3 regions of the Peribacillus sp. AS_2 genome follow, and region 1 is predicted to be linked to each of the others. Evidence: riboswitches for the same ligand, from Rfam matches in the RefSeq annotation. Region 1 holds a riboswitch; each other region holds the start of a gene.
The links. Region 1 has a riboswitch for S-adenosylmethionine ahead of metK (methionine adenosyltransferase). Riboswitches for the same ligand answer to the same signal wherever they lie in the genome.

Region 1 (5,295 bases):
CAAAGCCCAAATAATCCATTGATCATCGAGGATGAAGTAACCATTGGCCATCAGGTCATATTACATAGCTGTAAAATCCGCAAAGGAGCTTTAATCGGCATGGGATCGATCGTACTTGATGAAGCCGAAATCGGCGAAGGGGCTTTCATAGGTGCCGGCAGTCTCGTTCCCCAAGGCAAAGTCATTCCACCGAATATGTTGGCATTCGGACGTCCAGCTAAAGTCATCCGTGAAATCAACGAAGAAGATCGTCAGGATATGGAACGCATCGTACGCGAATACGCCGAAAAAGGCCAATACTATAAAACGGCGGAACGGATAAAGTAATGCACGAGCACTTGACTGAAAATTACGAGTATTTGCTCCCAATTCACGAGTAAATCGCTTAAACTTACGAGTATTTGCTCCAAATTCACGAGTAAATCGCTCAAACTTACGAGTATTTGCTCCAAATTCACGAGTAAATCGCTCTAGCTCATGAGTATTGCTCCAAACTCACGAGTAAATCGCTCTAGCTCACGAGTCTGGCCCTTAAAGTTTAATTTCTTTGGGATTTCTTGAATTATTCCCGCAGACGGCTAAGTTAATCCATAAAAAAGGTGCCCCGCAAATAACGGGACACCTTTTTTATATGAATTACGCTTGTGCTTTTAATGTTTCTGCTTTGTCCGTGCGTTCCCATGGAAGATCGACATCTGTACGGCCGAAGTGTCCGTATGCAGCTGTTTGTTTGTAGATTGGGCGACGAAGGTCAAGCATTTTGATGATACCAGCTGGACGAAGGTCGAAGTTTGCGCGAACTAGGTCAACAAGAACTTCTTCGCTAACTGTACCAGTTCCGAACGTATCAATGGAGATCGATACAGGCTCTGCCACACCAATTGCGTATGCCAATTGAACTTCCGCTTTATCGGCAAGGCCGGCTGCCACGATGTTTTTCGCAACGTAACGTGCAGCGTATGCAGCAGAACGGTCAACTTTAGTAGCATCCTTACCAGAGAATGCACCGCCGCCGTGACGAGCGTATCCGCCGTAAGTATCAACGATGATTTTACGTCCAGTAAGACCAGCATCCCCTTGAGGTCCGCCGATTACGAAACGGCCAGTCGGGTTGATGAAGTACTTAGTATCTGCATCGATCAACTCGGCTGGAACGACAGCTTTGATCACATGTTCTTTTAGATCGGCTTGAATTTGTTCAAGCGTAACTTCTGCATCATGCTGTGTGGAGATGACGATTGTATCTACACGTACAGGACGGTTATTCTCATCATATTCCACGGTTACCTGTGTTTTACCATCAGGGCGTAGGTAAGCAAGAGTTTCATCTTTACGAACTTGGGTCAAGCGGAATGAAAGTTTATGCGCCAATGAAATCGGAAGCGGCATAAGCTCTTCTGTTTCATTACAAGCGAATCCGAACATAAGACCTTGGTCCCCTGCACCGATTGCATCAATTTCTTCATCTGACATGTTTCCTTCACGAGCTTCCAATGCTTTATCGACACCAGCTGCGATATCGGCAGACTGCTCATCAATGGAACTCAAAACGGCACAAGTTTCAGCATCGAAACCGTATTTCGCACGTGTGTAGCCAATTCCTTTAACCGTATCACGAACGATACGCGGGATATCCACGTAAGCAGACGTTGTAATTTCACCAGCAACAAGTACAAGACCTGTAGTTACACTAGTTTCACACGCAACACGTGCATTTGCATCCTTAGCTAGGATAGCATCTAAAATGGAATCTGAAATCTGATCACAAATTTTGTCCGGATGGCCCTCTGTAACAGATTCAGAAGTAAATAGACGTTTCTTTGACATCATATTTCCTCCTTGGAAGTTAGTATGTTGTAGGCATAAGCCTGATTTTTACGGAACTCGTTTCCCTCATTAGTTTCAACTATAGACACAGAATTACTTATAAAAAACACAAAAACCTTCCCTGGCAAATGAGGAAAGGTTTAAAATTCTGTCTTCTATCCTTTCACTCTTATCGTTCAAGGGTTTTTTACCTTGCTCAGGTTAGCACCATCACCACTATTCCTTGAAGACCTTCGCTTTATTTTCGGCGATCGATCTTGGAGTCAAGTTCAATATGGCAGGTTGCTGGGTTTCAAAGGGCCTGTCCCTCCACCAACTCGGGATAAGAGAATCCGTACAATTTAAGATATTATCGTATCTGGCTGGAATTTGTCAATGCTTTTCTAAAAAGAACATTTCCACCCAGAACGGCGTTCATTTGAAAAAACATGTTGATACAACGTCCTAGAGGGGTTTACAACGCAATATACGAATAGAAATGTTGTAAATTGCCATTAATAATAAAGTATTGAATATCGAAAAGGAACGACATCCTGACTTTCCCTTTAGACATATATTGTTTACTTACTTCCTATTTAAATAAATTTTTCCTCATGAAAGTATATGCGATCATCCTGACTCGGTTCCTGCCGGATTAAAATGATTAATGCGGCCAGCTGAAAATAATCACAAATTAAAAGAAATAGTATAGACTAATTAAATGAATGTGTTATACTAATTATAATCTAAAAACTCAAACAAAGGAAGGTACCTCATATATGAATTCTGTAGATGTTTCTAATGAGTTACACCAATTATTAACAGGAAACAATGTGCAAACTCAACTATCAGTTCCTCAATTGGTCGAAAAAGTACTAAGCAGAAATGAAGGCGTTTTAACATCAACCGGCGCGGTAAAAGCTGAAACTGGCAAATATACCGGTCGTTCACCTAAAGATAAATATATCGTGGAAGAAGCATCAGTTAAAGATAAAATCGATTGGGGCCCAGTGAACCGGCCGATTTCCGAAGATGTGTTCAATAAACTATATAATAAAGTAGTTGACTACCTAAAAGCAAAAGAAGAGATTTTTGTTTTTAAAGGTTTCGCTGGTGCAGACGAATCATCACGTCTTCCCATCCGTGTTGTTAATGAATATGCTTGGCATAACCTTTTCGCCCATACTTTGTTCATCCGTCCAAACGAAGAGGAACTGAGAGGTCACGAAGCTGAATTCACGATCGTTTCTGCACCTAACTTCAAAGCGGACCCAGAAGTGGACGGAACTACATCCGAAACGTTCATCATCGTTTCTTTTGAACGCCGTACGATCCTGATCGGCGGAACGGAATATGCAGGAGAAATGAAAAAATCGATCTTCTCGATCATGAACTACTTACTTCCAGAGGCTGGAATCCTTCCAATGCATTGCTCTGCCAACGTAGGACGTGAAGGGGACGTCGCTTTATTCTTCGGACTGTCCGGTACGGGCAAAACAACTTTATCAGCAGACACTAGCCGTAAATTGATTGGCGATGATGAGCACGGCTGGTCTTCTAACGGCGTATTCAACATCGAAGGCGGCTGCTATGCAAAAACGATCAACCTTTCACGTGAAAAAGAACCGCAAATTTTCGATGCAATCCGTTTTGGTGCTGTATTGGAAAATGTTGTTGTTGATCCGGATACGCGTGAAGCAAACTATGATGACAGTTCATTGACTGAAAACACTCGTGCTGCTTACCAAATGCAAGCAATCGATAACATCGTGAACCCAAGTATTGCAGGACATCCAAATACAATCATTTTCTTAACGGCTGATGCTTCAGGAGTTCTGCCTCCAATCAGCAAGCTTTCCAAAGAACAGGCAATGTTCCACTTCCTAAGCGGATACACTAGTAAATTGGCTGGTACTGAAAGAGGCGTAACTTCACCGGAAGCTACATTCTCCACTTGCTTCGGTTCACCATTCTTACCGCTTCCAGCTACACGCTATGCTGAGATGCTTGGTGATAAAATTGACGAGCACAATGCAAAGGTATACCTTGTCAACACAGGATGGACTGGCGGTGCATACGGAACTGGAAGCCGTATGAAACTTGCTTACACCCGTGCAATGGTACAAGCGGCGCTTGAAGGTGAATTAGCGAACATTGAAACGATCAAAGATGATATCTTCGGTTTGGATATCCCGCTTCATGTTCCTGGTGTTCCTGATGAAGTGCTTCAACCAATCAAGACTTGGGCAGATCCTGCCGCTTATAAAGAAGCAGCAACAGACCTTGCCGCACAATTCCGTGCAAACTTCAAGAAATTCAAAAGCGTTCCAAGTGAAATCGAAGAACTTGGCGGCCCGACAGCTTAATAAATTGTACACAAAAGGACCAAGCTCTTGCTTGGTCCTTTCAGTTTGTCGGTAAGAAACGTCACTTCCCGAACTGGATTACTTTATTAAGTGCCATGGAAGGGGAAATACCTCGTCTAATGTCGAATATAGTACCAAGTACCCGAAATACGGCATCTTCGCTCGAATTCACTGCCTTACGAATACGCGACTACCGTCGAATTCACTGCCTTTCAGCTCGAAATACGCCATCTGTGGTCGAATTTACTGCCTTATAGCACGAAATACGGCTCTTTCAGTCGAATTTACTACCTTGTACCCCGAAATACGGCATTTGTAGTCGAATTATAACTGCCTTGAAGCTCGAAACACAGCGGCTGCGCTCGAATCTACTAGCTTACAGCCCGAAATACGGCTCTTTCAGTCGAATTTACCACCTTGTCCCCCGAAATACGCCATCTGCGCTCGAATTTACTGCCTTATAACCCGAAATATGGCGGCTGTGCTCGAATAATTGGCTAGCCGAGACTCTGCTAGGATGCTTGCGGTGAGGAGGCTTGACGTACAGGAAGCGGATCTGAAAACAACTGGATCGTTTCCACGTTCTGAAAGGGCCTCGTTCTTGCATGGTCCTTTTTTTCAGTGGAAAAAGGGCACTGTGATAGTCAGTGCCCTCTTAATCGTTATTCCATTATCGATGTTGTCCAAGTTTTTAGATGATCGCTTTATTCCTGTCTTTTTTCATGGACACCGTTTTGTATTGATATATATTGCCCAGGTTGGCCACCGGGATATCTGTTTTCGTTGCATCAATGCAATTGCGTGTATCCAGAATCAATTTATTGCTCATGCGATTCGATAGCTTATCATAATCCATCTGTTTAAATTCATCATGGTCAGTCAGGATAAGTATCAAGTCGGCATCATTTACAGCGTCTTCCACTGATACGACTGGCATCTTTCCAGATTTGACATGCGGGTCATGCAAGGCTACATCCATGTTTTCCATCCCCATCAAGATATTGACTACATCAATGGAGGGACTTTCACGAATATCATCTACATTTCCTTTGTAAGCTAGACCGAAAACGGCTACTTTTGGCTTCCGGATCCCCTCTAGCATCATCCTTACGGAATTTACGAT
Region 2 (5,295 bases), on a different contig from region 1:
CTTCACTCATCCCATCCATCAATGGTCCATTGATGATTTCCAATGGGGTATCACCGCGCTCTATCGCTTCATTTAAATCATCAATCAATCCTTCTTTCGTTCCTTCGATAATATAGTTACCAAGACGTTCGTCCAATGGCAGGATCACACCATCATCCTTCTTCTCCGCTTTTTTTCCACGATAAAATTCGGTAAAAATCGCTAAAGTTTCAGTTGATGTTTCAAACAGGAGTGCCTCCGCCAATTTCACTTCCTCTTCCGGTATCAAGGCGAAACGTTCAAGTTTTTCTGTATTCACGATAGCATAATCGAGACCCGCTTTTGTACAATGGTAAAGGAAAACGGCATTTAATATTTCCCTTCCCCTCGCCGGCAGACCGAAAGAAACGTTGGAAATTCCAAGTATCGTTAGACATTCCGGAAACTTTTCTTTAATCGCCTTTATTCCATTCACCGTCTCCAATGCAGATCCAATATATTGTTCATCCCCGGTGCCTACAGGAAATACCAGCGGATCAAAAATGATGTCATTTTTGTTTAGACCGTACTTATTGACGAGCAAATCCACAGACCGCGTAGCCACTTCCAATTTTCGTTCAGCATCGACGGCCATCCCAATTTCATCAATGGTTCCTACCACAACGGCAGCACCATATTGATGGACTAAGGGTACTATTTTTTCAAAGCGCTCTTCACCATCTTCAAGGTTTATGGAATTTATGATCGATTTTCCTTGTGAATGTTTTAATGCTTGTTCAAGTACGACTTCATCCGTAGTGTCGATGACCAATGGGACTTTCACTTTTTTGACGACCTCTTCTACAAATTCCTTCATGTCGCCAAGCTCATCCCCATCAGGATCGGCAAGACAGATATCAATGACATGGGCGCCTTTCTTTACCTGGTTACGTGCAATTTCGGCAGCTGGCTCGTAATGCTTTCCACGTATCAGCTCCTTGAATTTTCGGGAACCGATAACATTCGTTCTCTCCCCTACGAATAAAGGACGCATTGAATCATCATAAATTAGCGGCTCTATCCCTGATACGGCATGACCATGAGCAGCCTCCATAATTGTACGGGGCTTCATGCCTTCGAGTACCCTGGAAAGTTCTTTAATATGTTCTGGTGTCGTGCCACAACATCCGCCAATGATATTGACCCATCCCTTTTCGGCAAATTGCTTCATTTTCTCTGCCAGGGATGTAGGTGATTCATGATAGTGGCCTTCTTCATCAGGGAGCCCGGCATTCGGATAACAGCTGATGGCGCTATTTGATATATCTGCAAGTGTCCTGATATGGTCTATCATGAATTCCGGCCCTGTAGCACAATTAAGGCCGACAGCTACGGGCTTCATATGTTCAACCGATAAATAAAAAGCTTCTATGGACTGGCCGGCAAGTGTCGTGCCCATCGGTTCGATTGTTCCTGATATGATGACAGGCACATCTTTTCCCGTTTTAGCGAATGCTGCTTTGATTCCAGAAAAGGCAGCCTTGACATTAAGCATATCCTGACAGGTTTCCACCAACAGCAAGTCTACCCCGCCATCCAAGAGACCCAGTGCCTGCTCTTCATAAGAATCTGTTAAAACATCAAAAGTCGTCCCGCCCGTTACGGAAAGCGTTTTTGTAGTGGGGCCCATCGAGCCAGCTACATATCTTGGCCATTCATCATTGGAATATTTTTCACAAGCTTTAACGGCAAGCTCAGCTGAAATTTTATTTAGCTTGTAGGCAATCGTACTTATTTGGTATTCCTCAAGGACGATGCTGGTCGCTCCAAAGGTATTTGTTTCTATGATATCTGCGCCCGCTGCTAAATATTTTTCATGAATGGATTGGATGATTTCCGGTTGCGTCAGTGATAAATATTCATTGCAGCCCTCGAATTGTTCCCCGCCAAAATCGTCTGCTGTCAAATTCTCCGCTTGAAGCATCGTTCCCATCGCCCCATCAAGTAGGAGAATCTTAGAATTTAACTGATCTTGAATCGCTTTTTTATTCATGTACTGCCACCTCTGATGTCTGTTTACTATCGACTTTTCTAATATATTTCGTTAGTTCCGCCGTCATTTCATAGCGAAGGAATGGAGTGATTAAATATATGCCCTTGAATTTTTCCCTAGCCGCGTCCACCAGTTCCCGCGCGATATTCACCCCTTCAATCCTTGACTTTACAGGGTCATCCCCCGCTAGAGCCATGGCCCTTCTAACATTATCAGGCAATTTGATGCCTGGGATCTCATTATGGATGAATTCGGCGTTCCGGGTGCTTGTTAAGGGCATGATACCGATGAAAATCGGGGTTTCCAGATGTTTTGTCGCTTCATATACTTCTTCGATTTGCTCTACGGAATAAATTGGCTGTGTCAAAAAGGATTGAGCACCGCAGGCAATCTTCTTTTCCATTCTCAGTACGGCTTTATCCAGATATTTCACATTGGGATTAAAAGCTGCCGCAATTTTAAAATTTGCCCGTTGACCCAAACTTTGACCGGAATAGGAAAGACCTTCATTAAATTGTTTGACCATACTTATCAGGTCAAAGGAAGATAAATCGTAAACCGAAGTGGCACCCGGGAAGTCCCCAATTTTTGAAGGGTCTCCGGTGATGATCAATATTTCGTTCAGCCCTACCGTCTGCAGACCCATTAAATGTGACTGCAGGCCAATCAAATTTCGATCACGGCATGTTATATGCACCATCGGATTTATATTTAATTGGTTCTTCAGTAAATTAGCCAGTGCATCATTCGATATCCTTGGTGAGGCAAGTGAATTATCCGCTAATGTAATGGAATCGACCCCTGCTTTTTTCAAAACCTCAGCACCAGTCATGAAACTCTCTATCCCTAGCTTTTTCGGTGGATCAAGCTCAACAAGAATCGTCCGTTCCGTTTTGGCTTTTTCGTAAAGGGGAAGTTCCAATTCCCTATCGTTCACCTCAATTACTTCTATTTCACGGGATTTCGTAAATTTCTCTTTCACGGGAGCCAAACTTCCAATTGCATGCTTTACAGCTTGAATATGCAGTGGAGTCGTTCCACAGCACCCTCCTATGATCGCGGCGCCTTGCTCACGAAGTTCCAGGGCACTAGAACCGAAATATTCCGGGACAGCTTTATAAACGAGCCTCCCATCGACATAATCCGGCAGGCTGGCGTTAGGGTAAATGGCAATCGATGCTTGCTTTGGCAAACTCACTTCTTCCAAGGCCCGAATCATATGATGTGGCCCAAGGCGGCAATTCACACCAACCACATCGGCACCCAATTGCTCGAGCTTTTGAAAGGCTTCATTTAAATGGATTCCATTTTGAAGATTACCCAGTTCATGCATCGAGACATTTGCGATAATCGGCAGTCCGGTTTCATTTTTAACGATTTGCAGGACGGTTTCCAGTTCTTCCAGGTCATAAAATGTTTCCAGGAGAATCCCATCAGGATTTTCCATCAACAGACTGTATAGCTGTTCACGAAAACCCCGTTTTATCTCCTCCATGCTTAAATCCGATTTCCTGATACTCCGCTGTGCCCCTATGGTGCCGAAGACGTATGCCTTTCCTTTTGCCGCTTTTTTAGCAAGAATGACTCCCTGGCGATTGATTCTGCTCACTTCATCTTCAAGTCCATACCGCTTCAATTTATTGAAATTGGCTCCGTATGTATTCGATTGAAGGATATCTGCTCCAGCTTCCAGATAGGCTCGATGGATGGACTCTATTTGATCTGGGTTCGTGCAGTTTAATTCCTCATAACATTGATCAATGCCATTAGAGTAAAGCAGGGTCCCCATTGCCCCTTCCCCAACCAGCATTCTTTCTTTTAATTCTTTACGAAAATTCATCATTACACCCTCTCTCAAAAACAATCCTGTTTTTGTCGTATTCTATGAGTATGAGAGAAAAGGAAAAAAAACCTTCTCAAAGAAGAAGGTTTTTGAAACATTCTCCTCATCTATCAAGCTCTGCTTGCTGGATTTAGCACCTTTGCGTAAGCTGGTTGCTGAGGTTTCTTCGGGCCAGTCCCTCCACCTCTCTCGATAAGATCCTTTTATATAATTTTCATAAGATTTCAAAATTTGATTATATTTAATTTACATTAATAGTCTGTCAATTTCAATACCTGATCGACATTTTTTTCACTTTTGCAAAAATCATTCAATCTTTAGCTGCTTGAACCCTCTTCAAGATCCTTTGTTTCCAGTCTTCCGCTAACGAGTCTAGTGTTAGTAAAGCCTTTGCACCTTCAAGCCCATCCCGTTTATGAAGGATGACCTCTGCTGCGTAATGGACAGAAATTTTTTCTTGTAGACGATCTATCAGCACAATCTCGTTTTGTTTATTTATCGTTCCTTCTTGAAGTACTCTTGCAAAATAACCAGTGAAACCCGTTTTCAGCACGTGTTCCAAAAACTTAGGTTCTTGATTGAAGAGGGAAATGGTCGAACAAGGTATCCTCCCTTGGTTAATTTGAACAATCACATCGCCTATTTGATAAATATCGCCGATAAACGTTGTTTCTTCCTTCATTCCCGCTATAGTTAAATTTTCACCGAATGCAGGGATATCCAGCTTTTTAGAGAATTTTTCATTCCATAATGAATAATGCTCAAATGGGTAAAAGCACAAAGCCCGATCAGGACCTCCATGGAACTTTACATTACCGACACCATCACCGATTATGCCAGCTTTAGTCACTTTCAAATTATCCTGTGCTTGTTTATCCATGGCTGAAAAGATATCGATATTCGAAAAAATTTCTTGTTTCGGCTTCCCCGCATGTAGTGATTTGATTTTCCCATTTTCCATTTTGCATCTTCCATTCATATTAAATTTATATCGTTCTATATGTATAAATTATACTAAAAATCCATTTTATTCAGTACCTTTTTATATGTATATGAAATGAAAAGGCCATATGCGGCGTTAATGGGCTAAATATCATTGATTTCCAGAAAAATTCATAGGTTAGTTTCAGTAATTTAGTTGCTATTTCAGAATTAAATATGGTAGAATATGAACACAATATATAGTCGAAAACTACAACCGTTCGCCTATATGTTGATTTTCACGATTGAATTCCTCATTGTCGCTCTTTAGGGAGCGAATTTTTTTTGCTTTCGTTAATATCCACTAATTTCCTGTAATTCCATTCAGTTTCTTGCATCGTGATCGACTCACCTGTTTGTACGTTCCTTCCCTCTTTATCAAGACCTTTTCATCTTATTAGAAGCCTGATTCCTTGCAAAAACAAGCAGAAAGCCGAGCGACATCATCCGTCTTCCGCTC
Region 3 (5,295 bases), on a different contig from region 1:
CTTTACCAGGAGGTAAGGAACCTTTGAATGGGTTTTTGGCTGTCGAAAACGATAAAGCAATCAAAAATGGACTGACATTCCGTCCCCTATCAGAAACTCTCGAAGATATATGGAATTGGGAAAAGGGCCGTCCGGAATCCGCCGATAGAAAAGCAGGCATGCACAGACAACATGAAAGTGATCTTCTTGGATTATGGAAACAGACAATAGGTTGAGACCTTCTTTTATTATACTGAAGTATTAATGGAACATTATGTATGCTTGGTGGAAAGGATGACTTTATACAATGAGGAATCAAAAAAACGATGGGGTCAAAACCCCATCGCTTTTTTAGGAAGGGCTTGCATGGTTTGTAAGGATTTCAAGGTTTTCCATGTCGGCTGCCACTTTTTCCTTGTTGATATCAGGGAAAAGAAGATGGATGTCTTCACCTTCTTTGACAGAGTGGGCTGCAATCAGTTGAAGTTCCGCCTTAGTTCAACAGTCAGGCCAATATCAAGCAATGTCATCGGCAATTTAAGCACCCGGTAGATGGGCAGCAATTGTTTGATTTCCGAGAATTTCCCTTCTAGCATAAGTTGGAATGAAATTCCATATGCCACTTTTTCCCCGTGAAGTAAATGATGCGCTTGGGTGATGGAAGTCATGCCATTATGAATGGAGTGGGCACCGGCAACGCGCAAGTACTGGCCGCCAAACCCGCCAACAAGACCACTGGTGATGATGTTCGTTTCAATTACACGCTGCAGCGCATCTGTCCATCTCCCTTTTTCCAAATCAGCTAAGGCTTCCTCGCCATATGTCAATAAAACTTCCTGGCATTGCCTTGCGGCCAGATGGGCCAATTCAAAACAAATGGACTTGGTGGCGAGCTTTTCGGCCAGTGTATTGCCCTCGTACCATTTCGCGAATGTATCGCCGATTCCGGCATGTAAATGCGTAATAGGCGGGGCCGCTGCGGACCTCCAGTAAGGTACTCATAATTGCTCTCCTTAATGAAAGGCCTGTTCCCGGTAAAGGGGAAGCAGGCCTTGATTATTTGATCAATTCATCCAGTCTGGTTTTCCGAATCCGGCAAATTTGTCATCGATCACTTTTTCAAACTGGTCGGATTCCACTACTGATTTAATATCCTTGGCAAATTGAGCGTCTACATCTTTTGTATTCACTGCAACAACGTTTCGATACATATCCGGCATGTTTTCTAAAACTAGGGCATCCTTGAGGTCCATTTTCGCTGCAAGAGCAAAGTTGCCAGGGACCGCCGATAGGTCGACGCTGTCTGTTGCGCGGGGCAACTGAGCGGATTCCAATGGTTTTAGCTGGATGTTTTTTGGATTTTTCGTTACATCCTTTTCAGATACTTTTAAAGGGTCGACATTTGGATCGACTTCAATCAACCCTTCATCCACCAGCACTTTTAGTGCACGTGCCAGGTTAACCGGATCATTGGGCACTGCAATGGATGTACCGTCTTTCACTTCTTTCAATGAATTATACTTATTAGAATATATGCCCATTGGCGCTGTTGGAACTATGATAAGGTCGGAAAGCTTTAAATCATTTTCTTTAGCGAAGTTATCCATGTACACTTTATGCTGGAAAAGGTTGGCGTCGATCGAGTTGTTGCCAAGCGACTTATTCGGCTGGATATAGTCGGTGAATTCGACGATCTCTATTTTGTATCCAAGATCTTCCAGACCTGGTTTGATGGCCTCCTTAACCATATCGGCGTACGGCCCGGTAGTCGCCCCAATCTTCAATTCTTTTTTGTCTTCAGTATTTGGGGATGCATCATCGCTCCCGCAAGCTGCCAAGCCGAGTGCAAGTGCACAGACTGATAATAACGAAGCTATTTTCTTCATTTGAAATTCCTCCTGAGTAATGAAATGTATTGAGTCATTAAAAAAAGTGATTGAACCTATCGCTTGTTAACTATGTATGAAACTTTGTCACCAACCATTTGAATGAGTTGCACAAGGCAGATCAGCACGACGATCGTCGTGATCATGACTGTGTTGTCATATCGGTAATATCCGTACCGGATGGCCAGGTCGCCAATTCCGCCACCGCCGATTGTCCCAGCCATTGCTGAGTAACCGATTAGCGAAATGGTCGTTAATGTCAGTCCTTGAATGATTCCCGGTTTTGCCTCTGGAAGAAGGACATCCTTAATGATCATCCATGGAGTGGCACCTACGGCAATTGCTGCTTCAATCACTCCTCTGTCTATTTCACGTAATGCCGTTTCAACAATCCTTGCAAAAAAAGGGATTGCGGATACGGACAGGGAAACAGAAGCTGCTCTTGGCCCTATCGTCGATCCTGTAAGTAGGTCCGTTAAAGGAAGGAGGGCGACCAAGAGAATGATGAACGGGATTGAACGGACAATATTGACTGCGAAACCGAGAGATCGATTCACGATGCCATTTTCAAAAAATAAATTCCTGGTTGTTGAAAATAGCAATACTCCAAGCGGTAAACCGATCAGCAGGGCTACTGCAAGAGAAACGCCAACCATATAAATCGTTTCAAGAAAGGCTTTATTAAGATCAGGTAAAATATTGACGATGGGATTAAGCAGTGACATGTTTTAACACCTCCACAGAACTGGAACGATCTTTTATATATTCCAATGCCGAATGAATTTGGACGGCATCGCCAATTAACTCGATGATTAAAATGCCTAAAGGAACATCCTGGATATACTCAATTTTACCGTGTAAAATATTTCCCTTTACTGCATGGGATTGGAGAGTATCCGAAAGAATCGATTCACCGGCGGTTTGCCCTTTAAATTGGATTTTAATAATCGTACCTTCACTTTCTTCAATCAAGTGCGAAGGGAGTTCGAAATCCAGTACACTGCTAATGAATTGCTTCGTTAACTCCTGTTTGGGCTGTGAAAATATTTCATAAACGGGTCCTTCTTCAATTACCCGGCCATCCTGCATCACGGCGACTCGGTGGCATAGTTCTTTGACCACTTCCATTTCATGTGTAATCAACACGATGGTGATACCAAGCTCACTGCTTATCTTTTTCAATAACTGTAAAATCGCTTTTGTAGTTGTTGGATCAAGGGCTGAAGTCGCTTCATCACATAATAGTACAGTGGGTTCATTTGCTAACGCGCGAGCAATGCCGACCCGTTGCTTCTGTCCACCGCTAAGCTGTGCAGGATAGACATCTTTCTTATCGCTGAGCCCTACTATTTCCAACAATTCCAATACACGTAACTTAGTCGCGTCCTTCGATCGATGCGCGGCCCTTAAGGCGAAAGCGACATTTTCATAAACGGTTTTTGAACTGACCAGGGAAAAGTGCTGGAATATCATTCCGATTTTTTGCCGTTGTTTACGAAGCTCTTTGCTAGATAAAGAGGTTAAATCAATGCCGTCGATAATGATCTTTCCACCTGTCGGACGTTCAAGCAAATTCAAGCAGCGGAGTAATGAGCTTTTTCCAGCTCCGCTGTAGCCGACAATTCCATATATTTCACCAGTTTGAATGGTTAAAGATACGTTATCCACTCCGATAACTCGGTTTTTCTTCGAGACGTATTCCTTTCGGACTGAACGGATTTCAATCATGAGCTTTCCCCCTTAAACATTAAAAAAGCTGCCTCTATCATTCAGAAAGAGGCAGCGAAATCATATCTCGGCTTATCTTTCAGAATGCAATCATTCTGCAGGAATTGGCACCGTTCCCTAAGGGCGGTTGCCGGACATCACAGGGCCTGATCCCTCCGTCACTCTTGATAAGTAAATTATTATTTTAGAATATTTCAAGTTTTATAATATAATCTATATTATTTGTAAAATCCGTCATTGTCAATCGTTACTTTTATTTTTTTTGTCATTAAATCTGGTACAGTCCGTTAAAACGATTCATGGAAAATGGGCTATTATGCAATAATCCAGCATTTTCATCGAAGCTATTCATTCCAATATTTCCTTGTCAAAAAGGTAAAGTGGTACTACATTTATTATAGAAAGTTAAAAAAAGGAAGATGAAACTATATTTATACAATGATTGGGAGGAAACCGAATGATAGAGATCAAGACGATAAATGATGTGGTTTGCGTGCATGGGACTCCTGGCGGGAATAAGGCGGGGATGAGTGTGTATGTCTTTTTAACGGATGGCCTATTGATAGATACTGGCGCACAGATTTTATTGGAAGAACTTACTCCATTCTATGAATCCGCAGACTTCGACTCAGTGGCCCTGACTCACTATCATGAAGATCATACGGGGGGTGCTGCCTGGATACAGGAACATAAAAAGGTCCCTCTTTTCATTCACCCGATGTCGGTTGAGGTTTGTGCAAAGGATGCTGAATATCCTGAATACCGCAAAATTTTCTGGGGAAAGAGAGACGCCTTTAAAGCTGAGCCTCTGGGGAAGGCCATTCCTTCCCGTACCCAAACGTGGGAGCCGATTTTTACCCCAGGTCATGCAAAGGACCATATGGTGTATTTGAATCACAATAATGGCGTGCTCTTTTCAGGAGACCTTTTCGTAACCCCAAAAACAAAGCTTGTCTTACGGGAAGAGTCGGTCCCGGTGATAATCGATTCCATAAAAAGATTGCTTCAATATGACTTCGGGGAAGTGTTTTGCTGTCATGCTGGGCATGTCCCTAATGGGAAGGAGATGTTTCGAAAAAAACTGGATTATCTGGAAAATCTCCAAGGGGAAATTTTACGCTTGCATTCTCAAGGGCTGACCGTTCATGAAATCCAGCAGGTCGTTTTACCGAATCGCTATCCCCTTATCGAGATATCTGGGCATGAATGGGATTCAGAGCATATCATTACATCGATATTAAACGAAAATATTTTAAGTGCGAGGGAGAATGGGACTATTTGATTGCTATCCGTTTAACGGTCTGACTGATATAAAAGAGAGCTCTCCATAAGAGAGCCCACCTTATTCATTTATTGACATTGGGATCTGTTTCATCATAAAAATCATGTGCTTCTTCGATGTTCTGAAGGTTAGCGACTTCATACACATTTCCGCCCGCCATTCCTTCATTGATGATACGATCGATATCCAGGTAAACGGAGTCCTTGCCATCATATTCGGTATCCTTCAAAAATGTCATTTTTTCTTTATCCAAAAGAAATCCCTCCTAGCCTTTTCTTTAGTTTAGGCAAAGGAGGGATTTTTATTCTGTTTAGCGATTTAATGAATGTAAAGGGGCTTCATTCATATACATGGAAGATCATTAAATCATGTATCATGCTTTTGAGTTTGGTTTCATCTGTTTCGGAAGGCGGATTGGCT

Region 2: it holds a riboswitch for S-adenosylmethionine, as region 1 does, so the genes downstream of both, OTG27_RS03600 (bifunctional homocysteine S-methyltransferase/methylenetetrahydrofolate reductase) here and metK (methionine adenosyltransferase) in region 1, are expected to answer to the same signal.
Region 3: it holds a riboswitch for S-adenosylmethionine, as region 1 does, so the genes downstream of both, OTG27_RS07270 (methionine ABC transporter ATP-binding protein) here and metK (methionine adenosyltransferase) in region 1, are expected to answer to the same signal.

Annotation. Positions count from the first base shown of each region.
Region 1 covers NZ_JAPTGA010000011.1:30,915-36,209, reverse strand. Annotated here, with positions in the region: gene OTG27_RS19090 (gamma carbonic anhydrase) at 1-327, shown strand, start outside; gene metK (methionine adenosyltransferase) at 637-1,830, opposite strand; SAM riboswitch class I at 1,994-2,156, opposite strand; gene pckA (phosphoenolpyruvate carboxykinase (ATP)) at 2,586-4,172, shown strand; gene OTG27_RS19075 (nucleotide sugar dehydrogenase) at 4,864-5,295, opposite strand, start outside.
Region 2 covers NZ_JAPTGA010000002.1:170,067-175,361, forward strand. Annotated here, with positions in the region: gene metH (methionine synthase) at 1-2,011, opposite strand, end outside; gene OTG27_RS03600 (bifunctional homocysteine S-methyltransferase/methylenetetrahydrofolate reductase) at 2,004-3,851, opposite strand; SAM riboswitch class I at 3,955-4,053, opposite strand; gene OTG27_RS03605 (MOSC domain-containing protein) at 4,165-4,815, opposite strand.
Region 3 covers NZ_JAPTGA010000003.1:366,679-371,973, forward strand. Annotated here, with positions in the region: gene OTG27_RS07250 (NAD-dependent epimerase/dehydratase family protein) at 1-215, shown strand, start outside; gene OTG27_RS07255 (hypothetical protein) at 456-806, opposite strand; gene OTG27_RS07260 (MetQ/NlpA family ABC transporter substrate-binding protein) at 1,044-1,865, opposite strand; gene OTG27_RS07265 (methionine ABC transporter permease) at 1,922-2,590, opposite strand; gene OTG27_RS07270 (methionine ABC transporter ATP-binding protein) at 2,577-3,593, opposite strand; SAM riboswitch class I at 3,663-3,767, opposite strand; gene OTG27_RS07275 (MBL fold metallo-hydrolase) at 4,051-4,875, shown strand; gene OTG27_RS07280 (hypothetical protein) at 4,940-5,128, opposite strand; gene OTG27_RS07285 (YheE family protein) at 5,214-5,295, opposite strand, start outside.